4 regions of the Bradyrhizobium cedriense genome follow, and region 4 is predicted to be linked to each of the others. Evidence: predicted binding sites of a transcription regulator. Region 4 holds the regulator's gene; each other region holds the start of a gene.
What was found. Region 4 encodes LexA, which represses DNA repair genes until DNA is damaged. Its sites were predicted from a motif close to TGTTCNNNNTGTGTTCNG; they were not measured.
Positions count from the first base shown of each region.

Region 1: the regulator LexA is predicted to act here: its motif matches at 2,273-2,290, upstream of ACYCVF_RS17175 (YifB family Mg chelatase-like AAA ATPase).
Region 2: the regulator LexA is predicted to act here: its motif matches at 2,705-2,722, upstream of recA (recombinase RecA).
Region 3: the regulator LexA is predicted to act here: its motif matches at 6,229-6,246, upstream of uvrA (excinuclease ABC subunit UvrA).

Region 1 is NZ_JBTSWB010000004.1:100,189-107,990, forward strand. It holds gene ACYCVF_RS17160 (AAA family ATPase) at 1-878, shown strand, start outside; gene ACYCVF_RS17165 (tetratricopeptide repeat protein) at 961-1,743, opposite strand; gene ACYCVF_RS17170 (PilZ domain-containing protein) at 1,876-2,121, opposite strand; gene ACYCVF_RS17175 (YifB family Mg chelatase-like AAA ATPase) at 2,350-3,888, shown strand; gene ACYCVF_RS17180 (hypothetical protein) at 3,997-4,464, shown strand; gene ACYCVF_RS17185 (ATP-binding protein) at 4,591-6,819, shown strand; gene ACYCVF_RS17190 (histidine phosphatase family protein) at 6,924-7,553, shown strand.
Region 2 is NZ_JBTSWB010000001.1:1,176,262-1,184,063, forward strand. It holds gene ACYCVF_RS05525 (hypothetical protein) at 39-293, shown strand; gene ACYCVF_RS05530 (DUF6894 family protein) at 319-552, opposite strand; gene ACYCVF_RS05535 (DUF2798 domain-containing protein) at 856-1,113, shown strand; gene ACYCVF_RS05540 (hypothetical protein) at 1,680-1,844, opposite strand; gene ACYCVF_RS05545 (hypothetical protein) at 2,004-2,204, opposite strand; gene recA (recombinase RecA) at 2,815-3,903, shown strand; gene gcvP (aminomethyl-transferring glycine dehydrogenase) at 4,246-7,128, opposite strand; gene gcvH (glycine cleavage system protein GcvH) at 7,288-7,656, opposite strand; gene gcvT (glycine cleavage system aminomethyltransferase GcvT) at 7,667-7,802, opposite strand, start outside.
Region 3 is NZ_JBTSWB010000008.1:124,067-131,868, reverse strand. It holds gene ACYCVF_RS28475 (alpha/beta hydrolase family protein) at 1-960, opposite strand, end outside; gene ACYCVF_RS28470 (TetR/AcrR family transcriptional regulator) at 1,129-1,770, shown strand; gene ACYCVF_RS28465 (HAD-IA family hydrolase) at 1,865-2,497, opposite strand; gene ACYCVF_RS28460 (DinB family protein) at 2,535-3,098, opposite strand; gene uvrA (excinuclease ABC subunit UvrA) at 3,148-6,132, opposite strand; gene ACYCVF_RS28450 (outer membrane protein) at 6,406-7,080, opposite strand; gene ACYCVF_RS28445 (outer membrane protein) at 7,315-7,802, opposite strand, start outside.
Region 4 is NZ_JBTSWB010000008.1:228,278-236,079, forward strand. It holds gene ACYCVF_RS28940 (alpha-hydroxy acid oxidase) at 145-1,278, shown strand; gene ACYCVF_RS28945 (HAD family hydrolase) at 1,294-1,917, shown strand; gene ACYCVF_RS28950 (hypothetical protein) at 2,069-2,263, shown strand; gene ACYCVF_RS28955 (molybdopterin molybdotransferase MoeA) at 2,494-3,705, shown strand; gene lexA (transcriptional repressor LexA) at 3,882-4,583, shown strand; gene ACYCVF_RS28965 (hypothetical protein) at 5,140-5,574, shown strand; gene ACYCVF_RS28970 (ComEC/Rec2 family competence protein) at 5,694-7,802, opposite strand, start outside.

The DNA of each region.
Region 1 (7,802 bases), on a different contig from region 4:
TCCGCTCGATCTGCAGCCTGTTCTCGGCCTCCGAGGCCATCATCACCGGCCGCGTCATCGCGGTGGTCGGCGCCAAGGGCGGCGTCGGTGCATCCACCGTCGCGCACAATCTAGCATGGACCATCGCCCGCGACCTCGCACTCGACTCCGTCGTGATCGATCTCGACCTCGCCTTCGGCACGGCGGGCCTCGACTACAACCAGGATCCGGTGCAGGGAATCGCGAATGCGGTGTTGTCGCAGGACAGGCCGGACACGGCGCTGATGGAGCGCCTGCTCGCAAAATGCACCGAGCGCCTCAGCCTGCTGGCGGCGCCCGCCACGCTCGACCGCGTCTACGATTTCGGCGCCGAAGCCTTCGACGCGGTGTTCGACACGCTGCGCATGACCACGCCCTGCATCGTGCTCGACGTTCCCCATCAATGGTCCGGCTGGACGCGGCGCGCGCTGGTCAACGCCGACGACATCGTGATCGTGGCCGAGCCCGATCTCGCGAACTTGCGCAACACCAAGAACATGCTGACCGTGCTGAAAGCGGCACGCCCCAATGATCGCCCGCCGCTGTACTGCATCAACCAGGTCGGCATGCACAAGCGCGCGGAGATTGACGTCAAGTCGTTCGCCAAGACCATGGAGAGCCAGCCGATCGCGGTGATCCCGTTCGATTCGAAGCTGTTCTCGACCGCCGCCAACAACGGCCAGATGATCGCGGAGGTCTCCAGGACCCACCGCACCACCCTTCTGTTCCAGAGCATGGCGAACCGCCTCGCCGGCCGCGGCGAGGTGAAGAAGCCGAAGCGTTCGCTGCTCGAGCCGCTGCTGAAGAAGCTGAAGGGCAGATCGGGGCGCAGCTCGGCCCCGCATCGCAAGGCGTCGTAGGGCTGACGGCGTTTTCGAGCTGAGTGGATCCGGCTCGACTCCGGAGAACGCGTCAAACAGGAATCAATCGAACACGGTCGGGCTACTTGTCCGCGCGTTGCTGCTTTTTCGACACCAACTGCCGCAGCGCCGTGACCTTTGCCGCCGCCTGATCAGGCGGCAGATCGGCCCTCACGATGGCCTCGGCTTCGGTCTGCTTTCCCTCCAGGCCGAGCACGAGCGCGAGATTGGCGCGCACGCGGGAATCGGCTTGATTGCGCTCATGCGCGCGGCGCAGGGTTTCCTCGGCGCGCGGCAGATTGTTCTGGAGCATGTAGGACAGGCCGAGATTGGACAGCACCTGCGGCTCGTCGGGCGCGATCTTCAACGCCGCGGCGTAATATTGCTGTGCTTCCTCGTTGCGGCCGAGCTGGTCGAGCGCCGCGCCCTGCGCCGACAGGATGCGCCAATCCGGATCTTCCGGCGAATGCGCGCGGCTGAGGACGTCGAAGGCCTGCTGGAAATTGCCGTTGTCGGCGAGCGCGCGGCCATAGCCGGCGAGCAGCGCCTTGTTGCTGGGATGGGCGAGCACGGCCTGCTCCATCACCGCGACCGCCTGGGCGCGCTGACCGGTCTCGCGCAGCGCCTTGCCATAGGCCAGCACAACGCCGGGATCGCCGGGCTTGGCGCGATAGCGCTCGCGAAGCGCGTCCATGTCAGGCCTGGTATCGGCCCTGGTATCGGCCCTGCCGGCCGGTTCCGACTTGATGCCAAGCGCGCCGGTCACATCGTCGATGCCGGCGGTCTGGCAGCCGCCAAGGCCAAGCACCAGAAGTGCGGGAAGCAGGAATCTCGCCGGCAAGGCGAGGGGCGAACGCTTGGACATACTCTGATCACTCGGCAACTGATCAGCGATGCTTACCGATTAACGCTAAAGTCCCGTTAAGCAGCGGGGGTCGCTCTACCGTTTGAGCATGATCCCGCCGGGGAAGCCGCTCCAGGCTTTCCGGATCATGTTCTAATCGACGAATTCGGCGCCGAACTCGCAGCCGATGCGCCAGCGCAGGCGGCATTGGCGGGAATAGTCCGGCGCGAAGATGATGGTGAATTGCGGCGGCACTTCCAGGAATTCGGCGACCACCTTCACGCCTCCGTCCGAAATATCCGTGATCGTGCAATCCCGCGGCAGCGACCCCGCGCCAAAATGTATCTTGGCGAGCCGGCTGCACACCCGACGTTCGCTTCTCCGGCGATTTGCAAGCATCTTGTTACTTCACTGTTAGACTACGGCCCATCCCGCAGCCTCAGGAGTAGCGAACATTCGTTGGAATGTGCTGAGGACAGAAGCCGGCATTCGAGACGTAGTCTTCGCGTCACGTTTACGACTGGTTAGGACTTGCGCCGGTGCCGGGGAATGTTCCCGTATTGTTCTTGCGCAAGCGACCGCGCTCTGCTACCCCTAATTGCGCGAAAGGGGCAGGCTGGTTTGAGCATGGTTCAGCGGGTTTCTACCGTCGCCTTTGAGGGGATCGAGGCCCGCGCGGTCGACGTGCAGGTGCAGGTCGCCCCTGGCCTGCCGGCCTTCGCCATCGTCGGCCTGCCGGACAAGGCAGTATCCGAGGCGCGCGAGCGGGTGCGCTCGGCGCTGATCGCCTCGGGACTGGCCCTGCCGGCGCGGCGGATCATCGTCAATCTGGCACCGGCCGACCTGCCGAAGGAAGGCAGCCATTACGACCTGCCGATCGCGCTCGGGCTGATGGCGGCGATCGGCGCGATCCCGCCGGATGCGCTGGCCGGCTTCACCGTTCTCGGCGAGCTCGGCCTAGACGGCTCAATCGCTCCGGTGGCCGGCGTTCTTCCCGCCGCGATCGGCGCCAATGCGCGCGAGGAAGGGCTGATCTGCCCGGCCTCTTGCGGCTCCGAGGCGGCGTGGGCGAGCCCGGACATCCAGATCATCGCCGCGAGTTCGCTGATCCAGATCGCCAACCATTTCAAGGGCACGCAGGTGCTGTCGCGGCCCTCGCCGAAGGTGCATGAGGCCGCCGCCTCCACGCTCGACCTGCGCGACATCAAAGGCCAGGAAAGCGCCAAGCGCGCGCTGGAGATCGCGGCCGCCGGCGGCCATCACCTCCTGATGATCGGCGCGCCCGGCGCCGGCAAGTCGATGCTGGCGGCACGGCTGCCCTCGATCCTGCCGCCGCTGTCGCCGGGCGAGCTGCTCGAGGTCTCGATGATCGCGTCGGTGGCGGGCGAGATCGAAGGCGGCGCGCTGACGGCGCGGCGGCCGTTCCGCTCGCCGCATCATTCCGCCAGCATGGCCGCGCTGACGGGTGGCGGCATGCGCGCCAAGCCCGGCGAGATTTCGCTGGCGCATCAAGGCGTGCTGTTCCTCGACGAGCTGCCGGAGTTCGATCCGCGCGTGCTGGATTCGCTGCGTCAGCCCCTGGAAAACGGCGAGGTGGCGGTGTCGCGCGCCAATCACCGCGTCACCTATCCTGCCCGCTTCATGCTGGTCGCCGCCATGAATCCCTGCCGCTGCGGCAATGCGTTCGAGCCCGGCTATGCCTGCAAACGCGGCCGCATCGATCGCTGCACCGGCGACTACCAGGCGCGCATTTCCGGTCCCCTGATGGACCGCATCGATCTGCGCATTGAGGTACCGGCCGTGACCGCGGCGGACCTGATCCTGCCGCCGCCCGCCGAGGGCTCGGCCGAGGTCGCCGCACGCGTGGCCGCGGCGCGCGACATCCAGCTCGCGCGCTATGCTGATGCAGGCTTGCCCCACATTCGCACCAATGCGGAGGCGCCCGCCTCGGTGCTGGAGGAGATCGCAAAGCCGGATGCGCAAGGCCAAAAGCTGCTGCGGGATGCCGCCGAGACCATGCGGCTGTCGGCGCGCGGCTATCACCGCGTGCTGCGGGTGGCGCGCACCCTGGCCGACCTCGATCACGCCGGCAAGATCGGTCGCCTGCATCTCGCAGAAGCCCTGTCCTACCGCGCGCTCGCGGAGGATGTGCGCCAGATGGCCTGATCATTCCGCGCATCAACCTGGCGGTAACGAGTTTCCTTTACGCTCTGCAAACCATAAGGCCCGCGAGTTTCGGTTGTGAGTTCCCAAGGGCCCGGCGAGTAGAGCGTCATGTTGCGTTTGAATATCTTGGCCTCGGCTGTTCCCCTGTTGGCGGCTGCGGTGTTTGCCCGCGCCGAGATCGGATCGGTCTCACAGCCCTGCATCGCGCTGGGCGAGACATCCGTCGAACTCACATCCCTGTTCTGGACCGCGGGCGTGCATGTCGCCTTCACCGACGATCCCGCGCAGGCCACGGTGCGGGTCCAGATCACCGACAACGCAGATACAGCGGACTTCACCGTGGTGGACGACGGCCTCGGCTCCGAGGCGGACTCCTGCCAGGCCAATCCGTCGCGGCGTCTTGTCTCGATTGCGGCTGAGCCCGTCGATGGCGGCCAGGTGATCTATCTCTCCAGCGAGGGACCGGCGGATTACCGCATCTATGTGCGCTCGAAGACGTTCTCGCAGCGCGAGGCGGCGGCGCTGATCGTCGGCGCCCGCGGCGGCCACCGTCATCTCCAGGCCGCCTCGCTCTGAGCCGTTAACATCCCGTCAACCCTGTTTGGAGGCGACCTCCAAGTCGCAAACTGTTCGCAAGGTCGACGCGACATCGTCGGACGCGGCGATCACAGGTTTTGCAGCAAGAGGTCGGGATCGGTGGCGATGGGTCGGACGTTCCGGATCAAGGTGCGCATGCGTCGCTTCAGGCGGCAGCATCCCAGGCTGGCCTTCGCGATCCGCTCCTTCATGATCTTCTCGGCGACGTTCGGCGCCGCCTATGGTTTCGTCTCCGGCAGCCGTTCCGAGAATTCCGGCTACGATCCGAATGCGTTTGCGATCGGTGCGAGCTTCCTGTTCGCGCTCGCCTGTCTCGGCCTTGCGACGCTGAGCATGCGGCTGCGCTTCGTCAACAAGCGACTGCGGACGCTTGCCGCCCACAACGAGGCGCTGATCGACCGCAATTGGGAGCTGAAGGAAGCCGAAGAGCGCGCCCGCAGTCTGTACGAGCAGCAGGGCGACCTGATCGTGCTGCGCGACAACGAGGGCCGCATCACCTTTGCCAACGAGGCCTATTGCGCACTCGCAGGACAGGCGCGCGGCGCGCTGGTCGGCACGCGCTTCGATTTCGACGTGCTGGAGCAGGGCGACAGCGCCCGCGAGAGCAGCGGCACCCGCGTCCACGACCAGAAGATCGCAACCTCGCTCGGCGCGCGCTGGATCGCCTGGCGCGAGGGCTATGTCCGGCTCGATGCCGGCCAGCCCGCAGAATTGCAGAGCGTGGGACGCGACGTCACCGACCGGACCGAGACCGAACGCGCACTGGCCGACGCCCGCGACCAGGCCGACGCCGCCAACCGCGCGAAGTCGCGTTTCCTCGCGATGGCCTCGCACGAAATCCGCACCCCCCTGAACGGCATCATCGGGATGGGCGGACTCCTGCTCGATACCACGCTGACGCCCGAGCAGGCGACCTATGCGAGGGCGGTGAAGACGTCCGGTGAAGCCTTGATGGCGCTGATCGAGGAATTGCTCGACTATTCCAAGATCGAGGCCGGCAAGCTCGACCTCGATCAGCGTCCCTTCGCGCTTTCGGCCCTGGTCGAGGAGATCACCGAGCTGCTCGCGCCGCGCGCTCAGGCGAAGACGCTCGAGATCGCCGCCTATGTCGACGAGCGCCTGCCGCTCGAGGTGGTCGGCGACGCCGCGCGGCTGCGCCAGGTGCTGCTCAACCTCGCCGGCAACGCCATCAAGTTCACCGGGAGCGGCGGCGTTGCGCTGATCGTCGAGCCCGGCATCTGGCCGAACGAGATCAGTTTCCTGGTCCGCGATACCGGCATCGGGATCGCAGCCGAAGCACAGCAGCGCATCTTCCGCGAGTTCGAGCAGGCCGACGAGCGCGTCGCCCGTACCTATGGCGGCACCGGGCTCGGCCTTGCCATCAGCGAGCGCATCGTCAAGCGCATGGGCGGCCGGGTCACGCTCACCAGCGAACCGGGCAGGGGCTCGACATTCGAGGTCGCGGTGCCGCTTCCGCCTTCGCAGGCCGGCGCCGGACAGACGGCTTTTCCGAGCCCCGATCTCACCGGCAAGTCGATGCTCATCGTCGCCGCCGGCATCGAGGCCTCGTTGATCGCGCGCCGACTCGAGCGCTGGGGTGGCCAGATCTGCATGGTTGCGGATGCGGCGGTCGCCGAAGCGCTTCTGCCGGAACGCTCGTGGCACGCGGTCCTCATCGATCGGGCGATCGGTGCTGCCGTCGCCGACCATCTGGGCGAGGCGGCGCTGTCGCATGCGCTACAGCGCCTGGTGCTGCTGACGTCGAGCTCGCGTCACGAGGCATTTTCGCCGGCCTTCACCGGATTTCTGATGAAGCCGCTGCGCGCCGCCTCGCTCGCCGCACGCCTGGCGCTGACGCCGGAGGTGCCTTCACCCGATCTCGCACCCGAACGGCTGGCTGAATCCTCGGCACGAGGAGCGCCAACGAAAGGCCTGTCGATCCTCGTGGCCGAAGATAACGAGATCAATGCGCTCCTGATGCGCTCGCTGCTGACGAAGCTCGGCCACCGCGTCGTCATCGCCGTCCATGGCGAAGCGGCGCTGGAATCCTGGCTCGCGGCGTCATCGGGCGGCACGCCCTATGACCTCGTACTGATGGACATCCAGATGCCGCAGCTCGACGGCATCGAGACGACGAAACGCATCCGCGCACATGAGGCATCCATGAGTCGCCAGTCCACGCCGATCCTGGCGCTCACCGCCAATACGCTGGTCGAAGACCGCTACGCCTGCTTCGAAGCGGGAATGAACGGCTTCCTGATCAAGCCGCTCGACCGGGATAAGCTGGACGAGGCGCTGGCCGGGCTGGCCGCGTCACGGCACCCGGCAGCCTGACCAGAGATCGAGGGAACTCTGGCTCGGCAGCAATCAACAATTGAAATCCAGCGCGTTGCGCGTCACCATCCTCCGGGGGGCATTTTGCAGTAGAGGATTTGCGCATGAACGTGCTTTGCCGCCTCGCACTCGTTGTTTTTCTCGCCGGATTTTCTCAACACGCTGCGGCCGATACGGCGGAACTCATCACCTCCCTGAAGCAGGGCGGTTACGTCCTGATCTTCCGGCACACCGCCACCGACGACAGCCAGAAGGACGTCTACCCCTTCAAGTTCGACGACATGAGCGCCCAGCGTCAGCTCAGCGAAAAGGGCAGGGACATGGCGCGCCAGATCGGAACGGCGATCAAGGATCTCGCGATCCCGATCGGCGAGGTCTTCGCCAGCCGGCTGAACCGCGCGATCGAGGCTGGCAAGCTGATCTCCGGCCGCGACGTCAAGCCGGTCGATGCGCTCACCGACAGCAGCAATGCCAGCGCGTCGGGCATGGCAAACCCGACCGGTGCCAATGCAAAGGCCGGGCAGGCCGTGCGGCAGCTCGTCGATGCGCCGCCGAAGGCCGGCACCAACACCTTCCTGGTGACCCACAAGACCAACATTGCCGATGCCTTCGGCAAGGAAGCCGGCGACGTGCAGGAAGGCGAAGCCTTCGTCTACAAGGCAAGCAGCTCGGGTCCCGCGACCTTTGCAGGGCGGATCAAGCTTGCCGACTGGAACGCGAACGCAGGCAAGTGAGGGACCGGCGCCCGGCCCGGACTGCCGACGGGCAAGAGCAGACTTTCTCAATCCATCACACGGGGGAACCGCGTTCCGAGCGGACTGACAAAAGGGCCCGACTGCAAGATCAGCATCAGGTGGGCGCGGAACGCATGTTGCGGCGACGTCTCGGCAAACCAGCATTGCCGAGCGCGAGCGCGTCGTTGCCGGACGATTGGCCCGGCCCGACTTGCCGCCCCGCCGCAGTCCTGTGATACCAACCTTCCG
Region 2 (7,802 bases), on a different contig from region 4:
CATTTGGCTGAGCGTATCGCGTAGAGGAGGAGCGGGACATGGCCGATCGTCCGCGGGATCTCGCCGAGCGGATGGCGCGCCGGCGCAAGATGGCCGGCAAGCCCGGCCAGACGGTTGGCGACGGCTATCTGCGCGAGACCTTCACGCTGCCGCGCGCGGCGGCGCGCGAGAAGGCGCAGGCCTTCTTCGCCCGCTACCCAAAGGCCGGCTATATGAGTGCCGTCGAGACCTGGCGCGAACTGCCCGGCGGCGACATCGAGTTCACCATGCGGCGGCTGCCCAGCGCGGACTGACGCGGGCCCGGTCCGGCAGGCTTCGTTAATCGAAGGTTTCGGCAACGATCCTGATCCGGAACACCGGCACCTTGGCCTCGTCCAGCAGCTCCATGTGCCATTCGGAATTTTCCTGGAGCTTGCGGGCGATGCCGGCCGTCATGGCGGCGCAGACACTGGTCATCTCCTTCCAGGCGGCATGGCGATCGGCAAATTCCGTCGCCTGCTCGGCGCAGCCGGAATAAGGGCCGTTGCGGATTCTAAAGAAATAGAGCGGCATGACTGGTACCGATCGCGCATGATGCCTCGCCCCCCAAGGCCCTGGGAGCGCGCAGTCCAATCCCAAACCATCGTCAGATCAATTCCGGGCGGCTACGGACACTCCGCATGACCCTGCCCCCCGCAGGACGCTGCGACAGGGCGCGCGAGCTCCGTGGTTCTCCGACCATGAACAGAGTTCCTGAATTCCATATCGATCCGGGCGCCAAGCGGGGCGTACCGCTCCCCAAGGAGTTCCGGAGTCCTCCAGGTGACGGCATGTGCCTTGCTTGGCTTGACGGCAGCAAGCAACCTTGGACGCCTCATGCTCGGCATTCCCCGCCGCTACGCTCATTTCGTCTTCGGCATCATCCAGTCCGGACTGACCTCGCTGATCGCGGCGGGAATCGCCAGCTTCCCCGCCGCAAGCGCGATGATCTTCGTTCGGCACTGGATGGTATCGTGGCTGATCGCATGGGCCGCGATGGTGCCCGTCGTGCTGCTGGCGGCGCCCGCCATCCGCGTCTTCTCGCTGCGCCTGACGCAGGAGGAGAGGGACCCGCGAGCCGGCCGGCAGGCATGAAAAGCGGGGCAGGGGCTGCAGTGCTGGGCTGCACACCTATCGGCAGCAATAGGCCGCGATAGCAGGGCCGCAGACTGGCCCCGCACCCGTCCCAATTTCGACATGCGCTCGCACAATTGCGGACACACCCGTCGGCAAGATTTTGTCCGTTCGGCGCGGCCATGGGGGAAACGTGGCTCGCCGAAAACGGGGTAGCATCATGGATAACGTAGAGCGGTCATTTGCCGCCGCGACGGCGGCTGGCTTCGTGGTGCTGGTGATCGGCTTGGTGCTGCTGGCGCTGCTGTAGAGGCGTGCGCATGCCGGGACGGCGGCCGTGCTTTCTGACGCATGGCGGCGCTCGCACTCCAAAACTGCAAAACAACCCCATGCACAGTAGGCCACTTTGCAATTCCCGTGATTTTCCAATGGGTTGCAAGAGGTATTTGGATACCCAAAACGTCGCGGACCTTCTTCGCGGTCCATTCACCTGACATTTAATGCCTGATCGGTCGGCGGTCGCTCCGGCCAAGGGACGGGCGGGCTGCTGCGCGCCGAGAATCGCTCGCGCGTCTCCGGAACGAGGCTCAGTGGATCTTGGCCTCGTTCAGGGGAAGATGGAGCTCTGCGGCCCGTTCTGCACGGTCCTTCCTGCGGAACTCGTTCTCGTGGCGCTCGAACTTCACCATCTCCTCGTGCGCCGCTTCGAGCAGGCGATTGCGCCTGATGGCGCCGTGCATGTGTTCCGTCATGACTGAAGTCCCAGAGTTGCGGTCCCATCCTGGAGAAGGCCGGAGACCCCGAAAAGGTTCGGTGCAGCAGGCTTGCGAGATCATGACCGCGCGCCGGACGCGCGTCTTTGATGCGCGTCATCCTTCGTGCTTGGGACGAGGATCCCGGCAGATGCCCGGCTATTTCGGAGGCTGAAGCCCGGGCGATTTGACCCAGTCGTGCAGATGATTGGCGACGTCGGCCTGGCGAGCCTTCTTGAGCAGAGCGTCTCGCTCGGGACCAGGCGGAAGGTTGGAGGCCTGCTGCCGGACCTGCTTTACCCATGCGGAAAGCCGGTCTTGAAGCGTCAGCTGCTGCTTGAAACGTCGCCGCTTGAACATGGCGCTCTCCATGCGAGGAAGGCGGAAGCGCAGGAACGGCGTTCTCGTCACCGATAGCAGCCACGGTCCGTGCGGAGATGATCCATTAGGATCCATAAATGGATCCGCGTCTGTTCAGTTGTGCACGGAATCCAGGACCGACGACGACGGGGAATTCATCCCAGCACGCCGGAGCCTAAGATGGATGGCCGCAATCGTCGCACGAGGCCGGAATTTCGCTGCCGTCCTGATCAAGGCACATTCTGCCGGATGGGATGGTGCAAATTTTTAGGGCAGCCGATTCACATTTGTTGTGGCAACAATTCTTAAACCGGGAAAAAGTGGCATTCCGGGGCTGGCTAAGCGATTTCAGTTCGGAATAATTGAAACCCGGAAAGCATGAGGGGCCGTTGTCTCGGAACAGCGGCCCTTTGCTTTGGGACCCGCGGAAGGGAATCGGGACAACTGAACTTTGCCGTTATCGTCACCTGGTGCAGGTCGAGGGCCGGACTTCCCCCTTAAAGAACATATTGCGAACCTAGAACAAATGGGGTACATTGCTTTTATCGCCGAGCTGCCTCGCCAATTGTTTGTCCCTCACGCGAATCCTCGCCATAAGGAGCACGACCCAATGTCCGCAACTGCCCTGCGTATCGTCGAAGGATCTTCCATGGACAAGAGTAAAGCTCTGGCCGCAGCGCTCTCCCAGATCGAGCGCCAGTTCGGCAAGGGCTCGGTGATGAAGCTGGGCAAGAACGACCGTTCCATGGACATCGAGGCGGTGTCGTCCGGCTCGCTCGGGCTCGACATCGCGCTCGGCATCGGCGGTCTGCCCAGGGGGCGCATCGTCGAGATCTATGGGCCGGAATCCTCGGGCAAGACCACGCTGGCACTGCATACGGTGGCGGAAGCGCAGAAGAAGGGCGGCATCTGCGCGTTCATCGATGCCGAGCACGCGCTCGACCCGGTCTATGCCCGCAAGCTCGGTGTCAACATCGACGAACTCCTGATCTCCCAGCCGGACACCGGCGAGCAGGCGCTGGAGATCTGCGACACGCTGGTGCGCTCCGGCGCGGTCGACGTGCTGGTGGTCGATTCGGTTGCGGCCCTGGTGCCGAAGGCCGAACTCGAGGGCGAGATGGGCGATGCGCTGCCGGGCTTGCAGGCCCGCCTGATGAGCCAGGCGCTGCGCAAGCTCACGGCCTCCATCAACAAGTCCAACACCATGGTGATCTTCATCAACCAGATCCGCATGAAGATCGGCGTGATGTACGGTTCGCCCGAGACCACCACCGGCGGCAACGCGCTGAAGTTCTACGCTTCGGTCCGTCTCGACATTCGCCGCATCGGCGCGATCAAGGAGCGCGACGAAGTGGTCGGCAACACCACGCGCGTCAAGGTGGTGAAGAACAAGCTGGCGCCGCCCTTCAAGCAGGTCGAGTTCGACATCATGTACGGCGAGGGCGTCTCCAAGATGGGCGAGATCCTCGATCTCGGCGTCAAGGCCGGCATCGTCGAGAAGTCTGGCGCCTGGTTCTCCTATGACAGCCAGCGTCTCGGTCAGGGCCGCGAGAATTCCAAGGCGTTCCTGAAGGCCAATCCCGACATGACCGCCAAGATCGAGACGGCGATCCGCCAGAACTCCGGCCTGATCGCCGAGCAGATCCTGGCCGGCACGCCCGAGCGCGACGCCGACGGCGAGGAGCCGACGGAGGAGTAAGGCTTAACGCGAAGGCTTTTCGCGAGGAGCGGGCGCTGAGGACGTTGAGTTGCCGACGTCGTCAGTGCCCGTTTCGTTTTGGGCTGTCGTGATCGGGTGATGCGATGAAGCTCTGATCCTGACCAGTTCGTCCGGAGTTGGGCTCGCCAAACCGGGATTGGCCGAAAGCTGTGGCGTTGGGATCGCGAAAGCCGGTTGTTGATTGCGCCTTAGGTCCAGATTCGTAGGGTGGATTGGCCGAAGGCGTAGTCTTCCACTGTTCGTCTCTGCGGACGCAGACGTGGTGGGTCACGCCGGCGGACTGCGCTTCGCGCCGCCGCCAGCTCCCCCCTTTGCGAACCTTTACTCCGCCGCTTCCGCGTAATCGCTCACCGGCGGACACGAGCATACCAGGTTGCGGTCGCCGTAGACGTTGTCGACGCGTCCCACCGGGCTCCAATATTTGTCGGTGCGTGAGGTGCCCGCGGGGAAGCAGCCCTCGCTGCGGCTATAGGCGCGCTTCCAATCATCGTCCGCGATGTCGTGCACGGTGTGGGGGGCGTGGCGCAGCGGCGAGGCTTCGATCTTGAAGCGGCCGGCCTCGACTTCGGCGATCTCCTTCCGGATCGCGATCATGGCGTCGCAGAAGCGGTCGAGCTCGGCCTTGGATTCCGACTCGGTCGGCTCGATCATCAGCGTGCCCGGCACCGGGAAGCTCATGGTGGGCGCGTGGAAGCCGTAGTCGATCAGCCGCTTGGCGATGTCGTCGACGGTGACGCCGGACGTGGTCTTGAGCGCGCGCGGATCGACGATGCACTCGTGTGCGACGCGACCCCGGGCGTTCTTGTAGAGCACCGGGAAGTGCGGATCGAGCCTTGCTGCGATGTAGTTGGCGTTGAGGATCGCAATCTCGGTGGCGCGCTTCAATCCTTCGCCGCCCATCATCAGGATGTAGATGTAGGAGATGGTCAGGATCGACGCCGAGCCGAATGGCGCAGCCGAAACCGGTCCGACCGGGGCATCCGCCTTCGTTGCCGGATGGCGATTTTCAGGATGACTTGGCAGGAACGGCGCGAGATGCGCCTTGACGCCGATCGGGCCCATGCCGGGGCCGCCGCCGCCATGGGGGATGCAGAAGGTCTTGTGCAGGTTGAGATGGCTGACGTCGGCGCCGTAATCGCCAGGCCTGCTAAGGCCGACCTGCGCGTTCAGGTTGGCACCGTCGAGATACACCTGGCCGCCATGGCCATGCACGATGTCGCAGATCTCGCGGATATGCTCCTCGAACACGCCGTGGGTCGAGGGATAGGTGATCATGATCGCGGCGAGATCGTTGGAATGCTTTTCCGCCTTGGCACGGAGGTCGTTGACGTCGACGTCGCCGTTCTTCTCGCAGGCGACCACCACCACCTCCATGCCGACCATTGCGGCCGAGGCCGGGTTGGTGCCATGGGCGGAGGAGGGAATCAGGCAGATCTTGCGATGCGCCTCGCCGCGCGCGACATGATAGCCGCGGATCGCGAGCAGCCCGGCATATTCGCCTTGCGCGCCGGAATTCGGCTGCAGCGAGATGGCGTCATAGCCGGTGATGTCGCACAGCCATTTTTCCAGACGCGCGAACAGCGCGTGATAGCCGGCGGCCTGCTCGCGCGGGACGAACGGATGCAGTGAGGCGAATTCCGGCCAGGTCAGTGGCATCATCTCGGTGGTCGCGTTCAGCTTCATGGTGCAGGAGCCGAGCGGGATCATGGCACGGTCGAGCGCGAGATCGCGATCGCTGAGCTTGCGCATGTAGCGCAGCATCTCGGTCTCCGAGCGATGCGCGTGGAACACCGGATGGGTGAGGAACGGCGTGGTGCGCTTCAGCGTCTCCGGCAGCGCCTCGCGCGTCTCGGCGTCGATTTCGGCATAGGCGAGCGTGCCGCCGAAGGCGCGCCAGACGGCTTCCACCGTCGCAGGCGTGGTAGCCTCGTCGAGTGCGATGCGCAGCGCCGTGTCGCTGACGCCGAGATTGATCCGTTCGGCCGCGGCGCGCGCAACGATCTCGGCGCGCTTGGCCCCGGCATCGATGCTGAGCGTGTCGAAGAAGCTTTCGGACCGCGGCGCAAAGCCGAGCTTGCGCAGGCCGCTCGCGAGTACGGCGGTGCGGCGATGCACGTTGCGCGCGATCTGCGAGAGTCCCTCGGGTCCGTGATAGACCGCATACATCGAGGCGATCACGGCGAGCAGCACCTGCGCGGTGCAGATGTTGGAGGTCGCCTTCTCGCGGCGGATGTGCTGCTCGCGGGTCTGGAGCGCAAGCCGGTAGGCCGGCATCCCGCGGGAATCGACGGAGAGGCCGACGATGCGGCCGGGCAGCGAGCGCTTGAGCGCATCGCGCACGGCCATATAGGCCGCGTGCGGCCCGCCATAGCCCATTGGCACGCCGAAGCGCTGCGCCGATCCGATCGCGATGTCGGCGCCGAGCTCGCCCGGCGAGGCGAGCAGCGTCAGCGCCAGCAGGTCCGCCGCGACGATCGCGAGCGCGCCCTTGGCCTTCAGCGCCGCGATCGCGGGCCTGAGATCGCGCAATGCGCCGGAAGAACCCGGATACTGCAGCAGGGCGCCGAGCACGTCTGCCTGGCCGAGATCGGTGAGGGGGTCGCCGACGATCAGCTCCCAGCCCAGCGGCTCGGCGCGGGTGCGCATCACGGCAAGCGTCTGCGGATGCACGTCCTTGTCGACGAAGAAGGCCTTCGCCTTGACCTGCGAGTGCCGCTCCGCCAGCGCCATGGCTTCGGCCGCCGCGGTGGCTTCGTCGAGCAGTGAGGCGTTGGCGACGTCGAGCCCGGTGAGGTCGCAGATCATGGTCTGGAAGTTGAGCAGCGCCTCCAGCCGGCCCTGGCTGATCTCGGGCTGGTAGGGCGTGTAGGCCGTGTACCAGGCCGGGTTCTCGAGGATGTTGCGCTGGATCACCGCGGGCAGGATGGTGCCGGAATAGCCTTGGCCGATCAGCGAGGTGAAGACCTGGTTCTGACGCGCGAGCTCGGCCATGTGCGCGATCGCCTCGGTTTCGCCGAGCGGCTTGCCGAGGTCGAGCGGAGCGGCCTGCCGGATCGAGGCCGGCAGCGTCTCGTCCATGAGCGTGTCGACGCTTTTCGCGCCGACGGTTTCGAGCATAGCGGTGACATCGCGCGCCGAGGGGCCGATGTGGCGGCGGACGAAAGAGGCGGCGTTGTCGCCGTTGGATTTGCGGTGCGCGGTCATCATGGGTCCTCGCTTTAGGAGTTGCTGTCATGCCCCGCGAAGGCGGGGCATCCAGTAAACGCCGCCGCCAGTGCTCGAAACGAGAGGCCGCGGCGTACTGGATCATCCGCCTTCGCGGATGATGACAGTGAGTATGTTGAGACGGCTCGGCTCATATCCTCACGCCGTATGCGCTTTGTAGGCGGCTTCATCCATGAGGCCGCCGAGTTCGCTCTTGTCGGCAATCTTGATCTTGAAGAACCACGCCGCACCCTGCGCATCCGAATTGACCCGCGCCGGCTCGGCGGCGAGCGCCTCGTTGGCCTCCAGTACCTCACCTGTGACTGGCGCGTAGACGTCGGAGGCGGCCTTCACGGATTCGACGACGGCGGCGGCTTCCGACTTCTTCAGCGAACGGCCGACCTTGGGCAATTCGACGAACACGACGTCGCCGAGCTGCTGCTGGGCGTAATCGGTGATGCCGACGGTGGCGACGTCGCCGTCGATCGCGAGCCATTCATGGTCGGAGGTGTACAGCGTCGTGGTCATTGTCTTGTCCTCAGCGTTTGTAGGTGTTTTTCACGAAGGGCATGGCGGCGACTGCGAGCGGCAGTCGCTGGCCGCGCACCTCGGCGAAGAGCTTCGTGCCGAGCGCGCTCAGGTTCGTGGGCACGTAGCCCATCGCGACCGGCGCG
Region 3 (7,802 bases), 100 kb from region 4:
CGGCGCGGCGCCGGGCGCCGACGCCAGGAGTGGCTGCCAGGTCGCATTCCAACGCGCCAGCGTCGTCTCGTTGCCGTCGAAGGCCAGGTCGAGGAAAGCCAGAGTGAGTTCTGCCGTCGCAGTCTTCACTTTCGGATTGAGGGCCGGGCCACCCGTGAACGAGCGATCGGTAAAGATGCTGTGCGAGCCGCCCTCGAACACGGCAAGCAGCTTGCGCGGTGTCGCGATGGCGTTGAAGACAGCCAAGCGATCGGCAGCGGGCGAGTGGTATCCGGGGATTTCGATGACGTCGTTTGTCGCGGTCACGTGCAGGTTCGGAACGGCGATCTTGCCCAGGACCGAGGCAAGATCGGACTCGCCGTAGAACGGCGGCGCAGAGATGACGATCGCCGCCGAAAAGCGCGGGTCGCGGGCCTCGACCCACCGTCCTTCACGCATCACGCGGGCGCCAACCGCAAGCAGGGCCGTGTTCGCGCCATATGAATGTCCGGCCGCTACGATACGCCGGCGGTCGATCTGGGCGCCGTAGGAGTTCGACAGCACGAGGTTCAGAGCGAAATGCAGATCCCTGGCTCGCTCCAGCGCCTCGCTCTCGTGAGCCGCTCGCTGCAAACGGTCCACGACGGTGAGAGGATTGCCTCGCCAGAGCGACGAGTCGCTGCCCGCATGCTGAACATGCAAACTCGCAATGCCACGGGCCGCCCAATATCGCCCCAGATAGCTGTACCCCCGGCGGGAGCCGCCCAGGCCGTGGGAGAACACGATGAGCGGTACGCGGAATTCTGGCGTGACATTCGTCGGCCAGTGCAGGCGAGCGGGAACGGCCCGCGAACGCGCGGGATCGACCCAGTCGAAGTCGATGAAGGCGGGCGGGGCGGACTGCGCTTGCGCTGGAGCTGCCGTCACGGCGGCTGTGACTGCGACGGCGAGCAGCATGGCACCGAGGCGCCGTCGCGTCATGTTGCCCGGCGCGATTGCGTCATCCCCGCCACGTTCGTGCGCGGATGAAACATGCCACGAGGAAGTATCGTCGCCCACCCTGTTCACCATGAACACACCTTGAACACAATTCGCACTGGGTGTAATTTTGTATTGCACTTAGTGCAATTTTGCAAGCGGATTCATTTCGTGCCAGAACAGGCCATGAAAATCTCGTCTCGAAAGGAGGAAGGCCTGCGCGAACGGAAGCGGCGCGAAACGCTGCACCGCATTACCGAGCAAGGCCTGAAACTGTTCCTGACCCACGGCTACGAGGCGACGACGCTCGACGCGATCGCGGAGGCAGCCGGGATCTCGCGGCGGACGTTCTTCTATTATTTCAGGTCCAAGGAAGAGATCTTGCTGGCGTGGCAGGACGGCGGTTTCAGCGAGACCCTGCGAGCCGCCGTGCTGGAGCAGTCCACCAAACAGTCACCTCTCACTGCCGTGAAGAACGCCTTGTTGGAGCTGACGGCCCGCTTTCCGGCCGATTACAAGCAAACCAAGGCGATCGAGCGCCTGATGTGCGCGAACGAGTCGCTCCGCATACGACAGCAGGCGAAATATGTAGAGAAAGAACAAGCGGTGTTCGACGCGCTCTGCCAGATGTGGCCGCAGCCCAAGCGGCAACCTGCGCTCCGCACAGTCGCCATGATGTCGGTCGGCGTGTTACGTCTTGCGATCGATAACTGGAATCGCGACCAGGGGAAGCGACCGCTCGCCGTTTACCTGAGAGAGGCTTTTGCATGCCTGGACCAGGAAATTGGAAGGGGCGTCCTCACGCAAGATTGACTGGCGCAAGACTGGCGGCCGATCCTGCGAAGTGCGCATGAGCGAAGCGACATGCGGGAGCGGCTGAAGATCCGGATCGCCGTGCGCATCCGGGCTACCGCGCCGGGCACAACGCCCGCGGGATCTCGTCCAATTGCTCGAACGTGTGGTCTGGCGCATGCGCCCGCAGCGCCGCGGGCGCTGCATAGCCCCAGCATACTGCGCCGCAGGCAATGCCGACGGCTCGCGCCGCCTCGATGTCGCGAACCTCGTCGCCGATCGCAATCACACACTCAGGGCTTACGCCCGCCCGCCGGATGACGCGGCGGAATTTCGCGGGCTTGCCGAATATCGACGCAGAGCAGTCGAAATGCGCGAATAGCGCGGCGGCTTCGCCGAGCTTCTCGCGCGCATTGGCTTCACTGTCGGATGTCACAAGCGCGAGCTGCACGCCGTTTTCAGTCAGCGTCCGCAGCATCGTCTCGACGCCCGCAAACAGCGAAATCTCCGCCGTCGCCTCCGCCTTCAGCCGCCGCGCATGCCGCGCGATCGCCGGCAGCTTCCACAGAGGCACCTCGAGCCGGGCGAGGATCTCGCGGCTCGACGCATGCCGCAGCTCCTCGATGTCCTCATCCTTCACGCGGCGGAAATTAAAGCGATCGGCGACGTCGTTGATGGTGCGGAGGAACCACGGAAAGCTGTCGGCCAGGGTGCCGTCGAGGTCGAATATGGCGAGAGAGTAGGTCACGTGAAGGGGATATCAGTTCGTTCATCCAATTGTTGAACTAGAATCTCCACACAGTATCTTCGGTCCAACCCAGTTCGGCGAATTCGCTGGCGCGGAGCGATGCTTCTCCCTCTGCAAAGAACTCGTCAAGCTGAGGCGGTGCGACACTCGTTTCCGACAGCATGGCATGTGCCTGTCCGCGATGATGAATCTGATGCTGGAAGAGATGCATGAGCAGCCGGTCGCGGCGTTCGGTCTGCACGGCCCTGTCGCGGTTGATCCTCACAACGGTGTTGAGAATCTCGGGTGTCAATGCATTGCAGACAGCAATCAAGCGCTCGTCGACCGCGGCTTGCGCGGGCTTGAGCGCGTCGAGGGAAGGGTAGGGCACCTCATTCTTCCAGGCGGCCGGGCCCAGCCATCCGCCCTCCAGCGCATCAACATAGAAGAGGTCAATGACATGGATGTGGTTTAGCGTGCGCTGCAGACTTGGAAAGAACCCGGTCCGCTCGGTTTCGAAATCAATCTGGGGCAGAGCAGCGCAAGCCGTGAGCAGCCGATGGTTTGCCCAGGCATTATTGTAGGCGAACGCGCGAAAGGTTTGCACAAGTCCGGCAGGCAAAGCTCATTCTCCGTCAGACATGTGCGTCGGCACATTCCGGGCGCGGAACCTACTCCGCCGCCTCGCTCGCCGCGCGCCGCCGCTTCGGCTTCCGCGCCTTCTCCAGCACCGGAGCCAGGAACTTCCCCGTATAGCTCCTTGGCGCCTTCGCGATGTCCTCGGGCGGGCCCCAGGCGACGATCTCGCCGCCGCCGTCGCCGCCTTCGGGGCCGAGGTCGATGACCCAGTCGGCGGTCTTGATGACTTCGAGATTGTGCTCGATGACGACGACCGTGTTGCCCTGCGCGACCAGCTCGTGGAGCACTTCCAGCAGCTTCTTGACGTCGTGGAAGTGCAGGCCCGTGGTGGGCTCGTCCAGGATGTAGAGCGTGCGGCCGGTGGCGCGCTTGGACAGCTCCTTTGCGAGCTTGACGCGCTGGGCTTCGCCGCCCGACAGCGTCGTCGCCTGCTGGCCGACATGGATGTAGTCGAGGCCGACGCGATGCAGGGTCTGAAACGTCTCGCGCACGCGCGGCACCGCCTTGAAGAATTCGGCGGCTTCCTCGACGGTCATGTCGAGCACGTCGGCGATGCTCTTGCCCTTGAACAGGACTTCGAGCGTCTCGCGGTTGTAGCGCTTGCCCTTGCAGACGTCGCAGGTGACGTAGACGTCGGGCAGGAAGTGCATCTCGATCTTGATGACGCCGTCGCCCTGGCACGCCTCGCAGCGGCCGCCCTTCACGTTGAAGGAGAAGCGGCCCGGCTCGTAGCCGCGCGCCTTGGACTCGGGCAGGCCCGCAAACCATTCGCGGATCGGCGTGAAGGCGCCGGTATAGGTGGCGGGGTTGGAGCGCGGGGTGCGGCCGATCGGCGACTGGTCGATGTCGATGATCTTGTCGATATGCTCCAGGCCCTCGATGCGGTCGTGGGGCGCGGCGCCTTCGCTGGCGTTGTTGAGCTTGCGGGCGATGGCGCGATAGAGCGTGTCGATCAGCAGCGTCGACTTGCCGCCGCCGGAGACGCCGGTGACGCAGGTGAACAGGCCGAGCGGAATTTCAGCGGTGACGTTCTTGAGGTTATTGCCGCGCGCGTTCACCACCTTGATGGTGCGGCGATGGTTCGGCGGACGCCGCTCCGGCACCTCGACCTCGAGCTCGCCGGTGAGGTATTTGCCGGTGAGCGATTTCGGGTTGCGCATGATCTCGGCGGGCGCGCCTTCGGCGACGATGTTGCCGCCATGCATGCCAGCGCCGGGGCCGATGTCGAGAACGTAGTCGGCGAGGAGGATGGCGTCCTCGTCATGCTCGACCACGATCACGGTGTTGCCGAGGTCGCGCAGCCGCTTCAGCGTGTCGAGCAGGCGGGCGTTGTCGCGCTGATGCAGGCCGATCGAGGGCTCGTCCAGCACGTAGAGCACGCCCGTCAGGCCCGAGCCGATCTGCGAGGCCAGGCGAATGCGCTGGCTCTCGCCGCCGGACAGCGTGCCTGAGGAGCGGGACAGCGTGAGATAGTTGAGGCCGACGTCGAGCAGGAAGGTCAGGCGTTCGCGAATCTCTTTCAGGATGCGGCCGGCGATCTCGTTCTGCTGCTTGTTCAGCGCATCAGGCACTCCTTCGAACCACTCGCCGGCCTTCTTGACCGACAGCTCCGAGATCTCGCCGATATGCTTGCCGCCGACCTTGACGCAGAGCGCCTCGGGCTTGAGGCGAAAGCCCTTGCAGCCCTCGCAGGGCACGTCGTGGAAATATTTCGAAAGCTCCTCGCGCGCCCACTCGCTCTCGGTCTCGCGGTAGCGGCGGTTGATGTTGGTGATGACGCCTTCGAACGGCTTCTTGGTGTCGTAGGAGCGCACCCCGTCCTCGTAGGAGAACTTGATCTCGTCCTCGCCGGAGCCATAGAGGATCGCGTTTTGCGTCTTCTTCGGCAGATCCTTCCACTTGGTGTCGAGCGTGAACTTGTAGTGCTTGCCGAGCGCGGTCAGCGTCTGCACGTAATAGGGCGACGACGATTTGGCCCAGGGCGCGATCGCGCCCTTGCGCAGCGTCAGGTCCTTCTCGGGGATGACGAGGTCCTCGTCGACATGCTGCTCGACGCCGAGGCCGCCGCAGGCCGGGCAGGCGCCATAGGGGTTGTTGAACGAGAACAGGCGCGGCTCGATCTCCGGGATCGTGAAGCCCGAGACCGGACAGGCGAACTTTTCCGAGAATAGGATGCGTTCGGGGCCGCTCTTGTCGTGGATCTTCGCAGTCTTCTTTTTCTCTTTCTCTTCCGCAGGTGCGGCGGCCGGCGCATCGGCGAACTCGACCACGGCGAGTCCCTCGGCCAGTTTCAGCGCGGTCTCGAAACTTTCGGCGAGGCGCTGGCCGATGTCGGCGCGCACGACGATGCGATCGACCACGACGTCGATGTCGTGCGGGAATTTCTTGTCGAGTGTCGGCGCCTCCGCGAGCTCATGGAAGGTGCCGTCGATCTTGACGCGCTGGAAGCCCTTCTTGAGCCATTCGGCGAGTTCCTTGCGGTACTCGCCCTTGCGGCCGCGCACGACCGGCGCGAGCAGATAGAGGCGGGTGCCCTCAGGCAGCGCCAGCACGCGGTCGACCATCTGCGAAACGGTCTGGCTTTCGATCGGCAGGCCCGTGGCCGGCGAATAGGGCACGCCGACACGCGCCCAGAGCAGGCGCATATAGTCGTAGATCTCAGTGACGGTGCCGACGGTCGAGCGCGGGTTCTTCGAGGTCGTCTTCTGCTCGATCGAGATCGCCGGCGACAGGCCATCGATCTGGTCCACGTCGGGCTTCTGCATCATCTCCAGGAACTGGCGGGCATAGGCCGATAGCGATTCGACGTAGCGGCGCTGGCCCTCGGCGTAGATGGTGTCGAAGGCGAGCGAGGATTTGCCGGAGCCGGAGAGGCCGGTGAACACCACCAGCTTGTCGCGGGGAATCTCGACGTCGATGTTCTTGAGGTTGTGCTCGCGTGCGCCGCGGATCGTGATTGCGCGCAGGCTGGAGCCCGCGTTTAGGTGTTGGCGCTTGGCCTTGATCACTTCGTCCATCCCGCTGGTCCCTTGGGAATCCATGAGCGCGCGACCGCGCCAATGCAAAAAGGCGCGCTTCGCCCCGAACCGGGATCGGCGCCGATGGGTATGTCAGCGAACGTAGGAAGAACGGGAGCGGATTTCCAGTGGCACTTGCGAATCGTCAACCGATTGTTGGCGCGCTGGCGGCACCTGGCAGCAGCAACTGCCACGGAACTACGGAACGTCCCCTGAAAAACAAAAAGGCCGGCGCGAGGCCGGCCTTTCGTGACGATACGACGTCAGCAGCAATCAGTACTTCGCGACGACCGGGCCGCCGAAGTGATAGTTCACGCCGACCTGCACGGTGTGGAGGTTGAGCGTGCCGGTGTTCACCGGAGCGCCGAGGCCCGAGAAGTAGGTCTCGCCGCCGAGGCTGCGATAGAGGTATTCGCCCTTGACCGACCACTGCGGAGCGAAGAAAGCCTCGACACCCGCGCCGACGGTCCAGCCCGAATGCCACTTGCTCTCGGAGACCGTTGCGCCGAGCGCGGTGACGGCGACCTTGTTGTCGATCCAGGCGTAGCCGCCGGTGCCGTAGAACAGAACCTGATTGACGGCCCAGCCGATGCGGCCGCGGACGGTGCCGAGCGCTTCGGTCTTGGACGACACGGTGACGCCGAGAGCGGTCGCCGAGGCGCTGACGTCAGCCCACGCACCATCAGCCTCGATGCCGAACACGACGTTGCCGGCCTGCCAGTTGTAGCCGGCCGTGCCGCCGACGAAGCCACCCTGCATCTTCGGGTCACCCGAAGAGGCTTCCCAGGCGCCGCCGCCGACGATACCGAGATAGAACCCGGTCCAGTTGTAGATGGCAGCGGCCGGAGCAACCGGCGCCTTGGTGTAGGGGCGCGCTGCGAGGTCAGCGGCCGAAGCCGGAGCAGCGAGAGCGAACAAACAGGCCGAAGCCAGCAAAACCTTTTTCATCTTCAACTTACCCAGTCCCAGTTTCTGTTGTTGCCTTCCGTGACGAAAGGAAGCGGACTCAACGGCCCAACTGACACGCTGTCTACACCACCAAAGCTGCAAGTTGTGTCACCGAAAAGCCACAACGGTGGCAAAAGGTGATGGTTACTGACTCATTGCCCCCCACAATCTCCGCCAGACAGGAAAGGCCGGCGCGAGGCCGGCCCTTGATCTCCGAACGATATCAGCGCGGTATCAGTACCTCGCGATGAGCGGGCCGCCCCAGCGATAGTTCACCCGGATGAGGCCGATATCGACGTCCTGACTGATGCGCTCGGAGCGTGTAACAACCCCGAGCGGGGCAATGCCGAAATTGCCGGATCCGGTGAAGTTGATCGTCCGATTGCCGAGGAAGATGTGATTGTATTCGAAGCCGACTGACCAGTTCGGCGCGAATCCGAACTCGACGCCGGCGCCTACGGTGGCGCCCCAACGGGCTTCGTTGGCCCGGTCGAATTCGAGACCGGTGCCGAGATCGTGGCTCCGGTAGCGATCCCCGACGACAGCGCCGCCGCCCTTCACGTAGAGCAGGACGTTATTCCAGGCGTAGCCGACCTGGCCCGTGAGCAGTCCGAAAGCGTTGATGTTCGAGCTCTGTCGCAGCCCCGTGCCGAAGAGCGCCGTGCTGATGTTGTCGCCGGAGAAGTCGGCCCAGTTGCCCTGGCCTTCGAGGCCGAACACCC
Region 4 (7,802 bases):
TGGCAACGTTCCGAGACTGTTTCGTGCAAAGCGGAAAGCGGTCGGACCGCCCACCCCTCGCAGCTATGCGATTTTAGGATGGTTTTGGAGGGCCGGACGCGATAGGCGATGGCGATAAGACTTCAAATTCTCGGGAGGACGACAATGAACGAAGCGCCCCGCATCCGGCCGGAACGGAACGTCGAACTCGGCGCCAGCACCGAGTTGTTCCAGAATCTGCACGAGTTCGTCCGGAAGGCGCGCGCCAACCTCAACCAGAATGCCTGGGACTACATCGTCGGCGCCGCCGAGACCGAGACCACGATGCGCCGCAACCGCATGGCGCTGGACGAGATCGCCTTCCGCCCGCGCGTGCTCCGCGACGTCCGTCAGGTCGACGGCGGGGTCGATCAATTCGGCCGCAGGATGCGCCTGCCGCTGGTGCTCGCCCCGGTCGGTGCCCTCGAGATTTTCGATCCGGATGGCGCGGCAAGCGTAGCACGCGCCGCCGGCACTTTCGGTGCGGCGCACATGCTGAGCTCGGTGTCCGAACCGGGCCTCGAGAAGACCGCCGAGGCTGCCCGGGACGCGCTGCGGCTCTATCAGCTCTATGTCCGCGGCGACGATGCCTTCGTGGCCGATGTCGTCAGCCGCGCCGAGAGGAACGCCTATGCGGCCTTCTGCCTGACCGTCGACACCGCCCATTACAGCCGTCGCGAGCGTGACATCGCCAAGCGCTATGTTCGCGAAAGCCGGCTGCGCGCCACCGGTGGCGACTACCAGAAGGGCCTGGAATGGCGGACCGTGAAGATGATCAAGGACAAGTTCAAGATTCCGCTGATCCTCAAGGGCATCGCCACCGCAGAAGACGCCGAGATCGCGGTCGATCACGGCGTCGAATGGATCTACGTCTCCAACCATGGCGGCCGTCAGCTCGATCACGGGCTCGGCGCCATGCATGTGCTTCCCGAGATCGTCGAAGCGGTGAAGGGCCGGGCCAAGATCATGGTCGATGGCGGGTTCTGCCGCGGCACCGACATCGTCAAGGCGATCGCCGCGGGCGCCGACATCGTCGGCATCGGCCGGCTGCAGTGCTGGGCGTTGGCGGCGGCGGGCGAAGCCGGCGTGGTGCGAATGCTGGAACTGCTGGAGGACGAAGTGCTGCGCTGCCTCGGCCTCCTGGGGGCCACCTCGTTCGCCGAGGTCAATTCATCCTGCTTGCATCCGGCAACGGCAACCAACCCGCCGAGCGTGTTCAGCGCCTTCCCGCTGTTCGACCACGATCCTTATCGATACTGAAGTGAAAAGGACACGATGACCTCCCTCTCTCCCGGCAGCGCGGACGCGCTTCTGTTCGACCTCGGGCGCGTGGTGCTCGACATCGATTTCTCCAAGGCGATCGCCTGCTGGGCAGGGCATGCCGGCTGCGAGCCGGAAGCCATCGTCGCGCGCTATGTGCGTGATGAGGCCTACCGGCTGCACGAGGTCGGCAGGATCAGCGATGAGGAATACTTCGCCTCGCTGCGCGCCTCACTCGGCATCGGAATTTCGGATGCGCAGTTCCTGGAGGGCTGGAATGCGATCTTCGCAGGCGAGATGCCCGACATCGCCGAGCTGTTGCCGCGCGCGGCAAAGCAGATGCCGCTTTATGCCTTCTCCAACACCAATCGGCCGCACGTGGATTATTTCTCCAGGGAGTACGCCGACCTGCTGAGCCACTTCCGCGAGGTTTACCTGTCGTCCAGCATCGGTCTGCGCAAACCTGATGCGGAGGCCTTCGACCACGTCGTGGCGGCGATCGGCGTCCCCGCGGAGCGCATTGTGTTCTTCGACGATCTGGCCGAGAACGTCGAAGGCGCACGGGCGCGCGGATTGACCGCCGTGCATGTGACCTCGCCGCGTGACGTCGGCAGCGCGTTGCTGTCCTTGGGAATTTGACCGCAAGGATCCTGAGGTCCGGTTCGGGGAACTTAACGGGCTCCGATGAGGAACCAACTCAGTTTGTGCATTTTTGTACGAAGTTCCGGGAACGGAATACCTCTTCCGGACTCTAAGAGTCGGTTGGGACTTCTACATCGGATTCATTCTCGTGCTCGGCAAATCCTACCTCACAAAACAGGCCTCTCTGCTTCTCGAATTCGCCAGAACGACGTCGGATTCGCGCCTCTCCGCCAAATTGATCAGCAAGGCCGCCGACCTGAAATCCCAGGCCGATCCTCTGCCGGACAAGGATCAGAGCCCAAAAGCTCCCGACATCACTCCGGGCGAGCAGACGCGGAGTTGACCGATGCTGGTCGTGGCGCTCGTTCTCCTCGTGCTCGCCGTGGCCATCCTCGTACCAGTCTGTATCGCGTTCCGGATCATGCCGCGGCGCATTTGAACTGCATCCGCCGATGCAAGTGTCAGGACGCAGGATGAATCGTCCTGCGTCGGCGCATTTTGCCTCTGGGCGGGCACTCGGCTAGAACTCTCGCTGCCAGTTTGCCCGAGCCAGCCCAGCAGGAGATTTCATCTTTGGCCCTGATGCCCGTTTCCGACGCGCTTGCCGCGGTGCTGGCGGGTGCAGAGCCGCTGCCGGAAGAGATGGTCGCTCTCGACGCAGCCTTCCACCGCGTGCTCGCCCGCGACGTCGCAGCGCGGCGCACCCAGCCGCCGCAGGCGATGTCGGCGATGGACGGCTATGCCGTGCGCGCGGCCGATGCGGCGAGGATCGATTCCCGGCTGACGGTCATCGGCGAGATTGCGGCAGGCCGGCCATTTGCGGGATCGGTCGGTGCCGGCGAGGCTGTGCGGATTTTCACCGGCGGCATCATTCCCGACGGCGCGGATACCGTCGTGATCCAGGAGGACACGGTCGCCGAGGGCAACCGCGTCACGATCAAGGAAGCCGCGATCATGGGCCGGCACATCCGCACCGCCGGCGTTGACTTCCGCGAGGGCGACGTCCTCCTGCGCAAGGGAACCCGCCTCACCGAGCGCGATCTTGCGCTTGCGGCCGCCATGAATCACCCCGAGCTTGCCGTCTGCCGCCGCCCAAAGGTCGCGATCCTTGCCACCGGCGACGAACTGGTGATGCCGGGCACCGCGCCAAGCCACGGCCAGATCGTCTACTCCAACGGCTACGCCCTGCACGCGCTCGCCCGCAGCGAGGGCGCCGAGACCATCGACCTCGGCATTGCCGCCGATACGCTGGAGGCCACCAAGGCCGGCATCCGTCGAGCCCGCGAGAGCGGCGCCGACATCCTGGTCACGACTGGCGGCGCCTCGGTCGGCGATCATGATCTGGTCCAGCAGGCGCTACGAGACGAAGGCATCGCGATGGCGTTCTGGAAGATCGCGATGCGACCGGGCAAGCCGATGATGCATGGCCGGCTCGGCGCGATGCGCGTGATCGGTCTGCCGGGCAATCCCGTGTCATCCTACGTGTGCGCCTTCCTGTTCTTGGTGCCGCTGATTCGCGCGCTGTCGGGCCGTTCAGTGATTCATCATCACCGCGAGCGCGCGGTGCTCGGCAGCGATCTCGGCGCCAACGACCAGCGCGAGGATTATCTGCGTGCGCGCCTCGAGCCGCGCGGCGACGGCACGCTCGTCGTGATTCCCGTCAGCCATCAGGACTCCTCCCTGCTTGCGAATCTGGCTGCGGCACAGGTACTTCTCGTACGCGCACCGTTCGCGCCAAGGGCCGACGCCGGCACGGCCTGTGAGGTGCTGCGCCTGCCCGGCTGAGCGACACGGCCACACGCGTCGCGCGAGCTTCGCTCTGTTCACTATAAATTAAGCAGTTGCGGAACACATATCGAACATATAGTGTCCGTTCATGATTTGTTTCGAACGTGTAGCAGCTTATCGCTGAACTCCTCGTCTCGGAATCGAACGACATCAACCGGGGGACTTTGGTCGAGATGTTGACGCGCAAACAATACGAGCTTCTGCGGTTCATCAGCGAACGTCTGAAGGAGAGCGGCGTGCCGCCGTCCTTCGATGAGATGAAGGATGCGCTCGACCTGCGCTCCAAGTCAGGCATCCATCGCCTGATCACTGCGCTCGAGGAGCGCGGCTTCATCCGCCGCCTGCCCAACCGCGCTCGCGCCATCGAGGTTATCAAGCTGCCCGAGCTCCAGGCCGCCGCCGGCAGTCGCCGCGGCTTCACGCCGAGCGTCATCGAGGGCAATCTCGGCAAGATACGCGCGAGCTCCAGCCCGCCCGCGGACGAGGGCGAGCGTCCGGTCGCTGTGCCCGTGATGGGCCGCATCGCGGCCGGCACGCCGATCGAGGCGTTGCAGACCCGCAGCCACACCATCAGCGTACCGCCCGACATGCTCGGCTCGGGCGAGCACTACGCACTCGAAGTGCGCGGCGACTCGATGGTGGAGGCCGGCATCCTCGACGGTGACATGGCGCTGATCCAGCGCAACGAGAGTGCCGATACCGGAGACATCGTGGTGGCGCTGATCGACGACGAGGAGGCCACGCTCAAGCGCTTCCGCCGGCGCGGCGCCTCCATTGCGCTCGAGCCCGCCAATTCAGCCTATGAAGTCCGGATTCTTCCGCCGAACCGGGTGAAGATTCAGGGCAAGCTGATCGGGCTTTACCGGAAGTACTGAGCGGATCCAGCCGCTCAACTGCTTTGGAGCGGATGAGTCTCCGCCCCGGCCGGATGGTCTTTCTGGTTCTGCACAGATTGTCCGGCCCCTCTTCCGGCGCGACATGCTCGGCTCACCGCACGAAGCAGCATTGCTTTGCGGCCTTTCGGTTCAAGGAATGACCGCGTGCCGGACCGGCCATGAGCAGTCGTGCTGCCGCTGGTCGCGGCATCAGCGTCGCACACCGCTGCTGCACGAATGCGTCGCCATGTCTGTAAGATGTCTGCAAGGCCACTGCGGCCGGCGGCCAAATTCTCAGTGCCCCGAGTGCAGCCGCGGCCCTCGCAATCGAGCTGGCAATATTCGCGCTGCGAGCGCGAACGCCAAGAACGCGGCTCCTGAATGCACGGAGGCGAGCTTTGTTCCTATTGGATTAGGGAAAGATAATGTGATCGCGGCTTGCGGACGCAGCCGCAGATTTGCCCATAACCAAGCAGAGCGTTGCGTGCTTCCACCTGATAGAGGCCTGCGCCTCAGAAAGAGGTGCGGGTCCTCATCTTCGCATGAGGAGCACCCGATGTGTGACTACAGCCTGCATGCCGTCGCGACGCGCCCCGCCGAGGTCGGCGAGACCATCGTCACGACAACCTTCCGCGGCACCTCGACGCGCGGCTTCGCCTCCGAAGCCGATCTCTCCGTCGCGGTCTGCCTGCTGCCGGGAACGGAGCTCGCTTTCGCCGACAACGTTCGTTATGACAACCGCTGGATCTGGACACGCACCGTCAACTCCCGTGTCGGCAAGTTCGGCAAGATCGACCCGCACATTCCCGATCGCCACCATGACGCGATCGAATTCCCCGACGGCAAGTACGTGCTTGTGACACAGCTCGTCGAAGGCCAGCGCGCGACCGTGCTGCAATTGCCGGTGACCCAGACGGTTGGCGAGCGCGAGCACAAGCCGCAAATCGTCGCCGGCACGCGGCCGACGATCACGCGCCAGCCGATCGGCTGACGTCATCGCCCCGGCCAACGGTCGAGGGCCAGGATCGAAATGCCATCGCCGGCCGAGGCCGGCGAGATGGTCCGATTTGCGTCCGACGGAGTGCCATCGGACCGCCACCATATCCGTTCTCAATCGTCAGCCTGCAAGTCCGTCTCTGACGGTGTTGCGTCCCGGTTGCGGGACACTGCCGTCCTCGGCGCAAGGCTGCCGCCGAAATCCCCATCGCCGGCACCGGCCGGCAGCCAGGGGCGGCTCGCGCCCCGCGTCCTCACCGCCTTAACCGAGAATCCGCCACCGCTCTGCGTCAGGGCCAGCGCGCCCTGACTGGCGAGACGCGGCCGATCGACCACCATCGCCGCGCAATCCGGCGGCGCGGGCCACGCCGTCACCACCAGCGCGGCGCGGCTGCAATCGTCCGCCAGCGCATCGATACGCAAGGACAGCGCGACCAGCCGCCCGTCTGCGAGCGGAGTGACGCAACCGGACTCGTCACACGACACACCGCTCGCCAACGAGGCGTTGGCGGCATCGCGCGGATCGGCGTCGGCAGCTAACCACTCCTTCAGCAGGAAGCCGTCCTTGCTCGCACGCATCACATGCAGGCGCCCATCCCCACTCCGCACCGCAACGCTCTGGCCATCCCCGGCAATCAGGATGTCGGGCTGCCGCACCGACAGCCCCCAGAGGATCGCTGCCAGCAGCACCAGGACCCCGCACCAGCGCAAGGGCGTGCGCAACAGACCCATCGCGATGATGCCGAGGCTGGCCGCGATCAGCGGCGCGATCCCGAACGCCGGAATGCGGCCGACTGCACCCGGCAGAGCCGCCACCCAGCGCGAGACCGCAACCATCCACTCGATCCCCATACCCATCAGCCACCAGAACACGCCGTCGAGCCCGAAGGGCGCGGCGATCAATCCCAGCAGTCCCGCCGGCATCACCAGCGCCGAGACTACCGGCATCGCACCGAGATTGGCGAGCACGCCGTATGGCGTGACGCGATGGAAGTGGAAGGCGGCGTATGGCGTGGTCGCAAGCCCGGCGATCAGCGAGGCCAGGAACAGTATCGCGATCTCCCGGCCGCCCCACAGCGCGATCCGCGCAGTTGCGGAATGATCGGGCGATGCGAGAAGGTTCGGCATGCCGATCTGCACCAGCGCCACCAGCCCGAGCGTTGCCGCAAACGACATCTGAAAGCTCGGATGAACCAGCGCTTCGGGCGCGACCGCAAGCACGATCAGCGCGGCCACCGCCAGCGTGCGGAAGGTGATGGCACGGCGGTCCACCATCACGGCGATCAGCACCACCGCGGTCATGAAGAACGATCTCTGCGTCGCGACCTCCGCGCCTGACAGCAGCAGATAGAATGCGGCCGCCACCAGCGCAGCAGCCGCCGACCATTTCTTGATGGCAAAGCCGGCCGCCAGTCCGGGGATCAACGCCAGCAGCGCGCGCACCGCGAAGAACACGACACCGGCGACGACCGCCATGTGATAGCCGGAGATCGACAGCACATGGCCGAGCCCTGAGACGAACATGGCGTCGTTGACGGGCGCGGAGATGGCATCGCGCCGCCCGGTGAGCAGCGCCGTCGCAATCGCGCGATTGTCGCCCTCGAGCGTCGAACGGACGCGCGCGTCGATCGCGTCGCGCAGCCCCTGCATGAATGCGGCGTAGCGCAGCCGCAGGCCCGCGGCATCCGGCGGCGTCGACGCCGTGATGGCCCCCATCACGAAGCCGGAAGCGCCGATGCCCTGGAAGAACATGTCCCGCGAGAAATCATAGCTGCCGGGGCGCACAGGCGAGATCGGCGGTAGCAGCCGTGCCTTCAATTGCACGAAGCTGCCGACCTCCGGCGCAGTCCCCTTGCGCACCGAAAGCCGTACGCGTTCGAGCCTGACGTCGCTACGCTGCGCCTCCATGGCACTGACGCGCAGCACAAAACGATCCGTGCGCTCGCGGATGTCACGCGCTTCCACGTAGCCCGACAGCGACACCGCATAGAGCGGCTTGGCCAGCACCGGATGGGCGATGCGCGCCGTCTTCCAGGTCGCCACGGCAAACCCGGCTGCGACCGCTGCGATCATGATCGCTGGAGCAAACAGCCGGCTCCGCCGCAACAGCGCCGCGCCAAGCGCGAGCACGGCCGCCGTCGCGGCGACGACCCAGAGCACCGGCTCATGATCGGCGGCGAAATAGAGCGCAATGCCACCGCCGGATGCGACCGGCACCCAGGG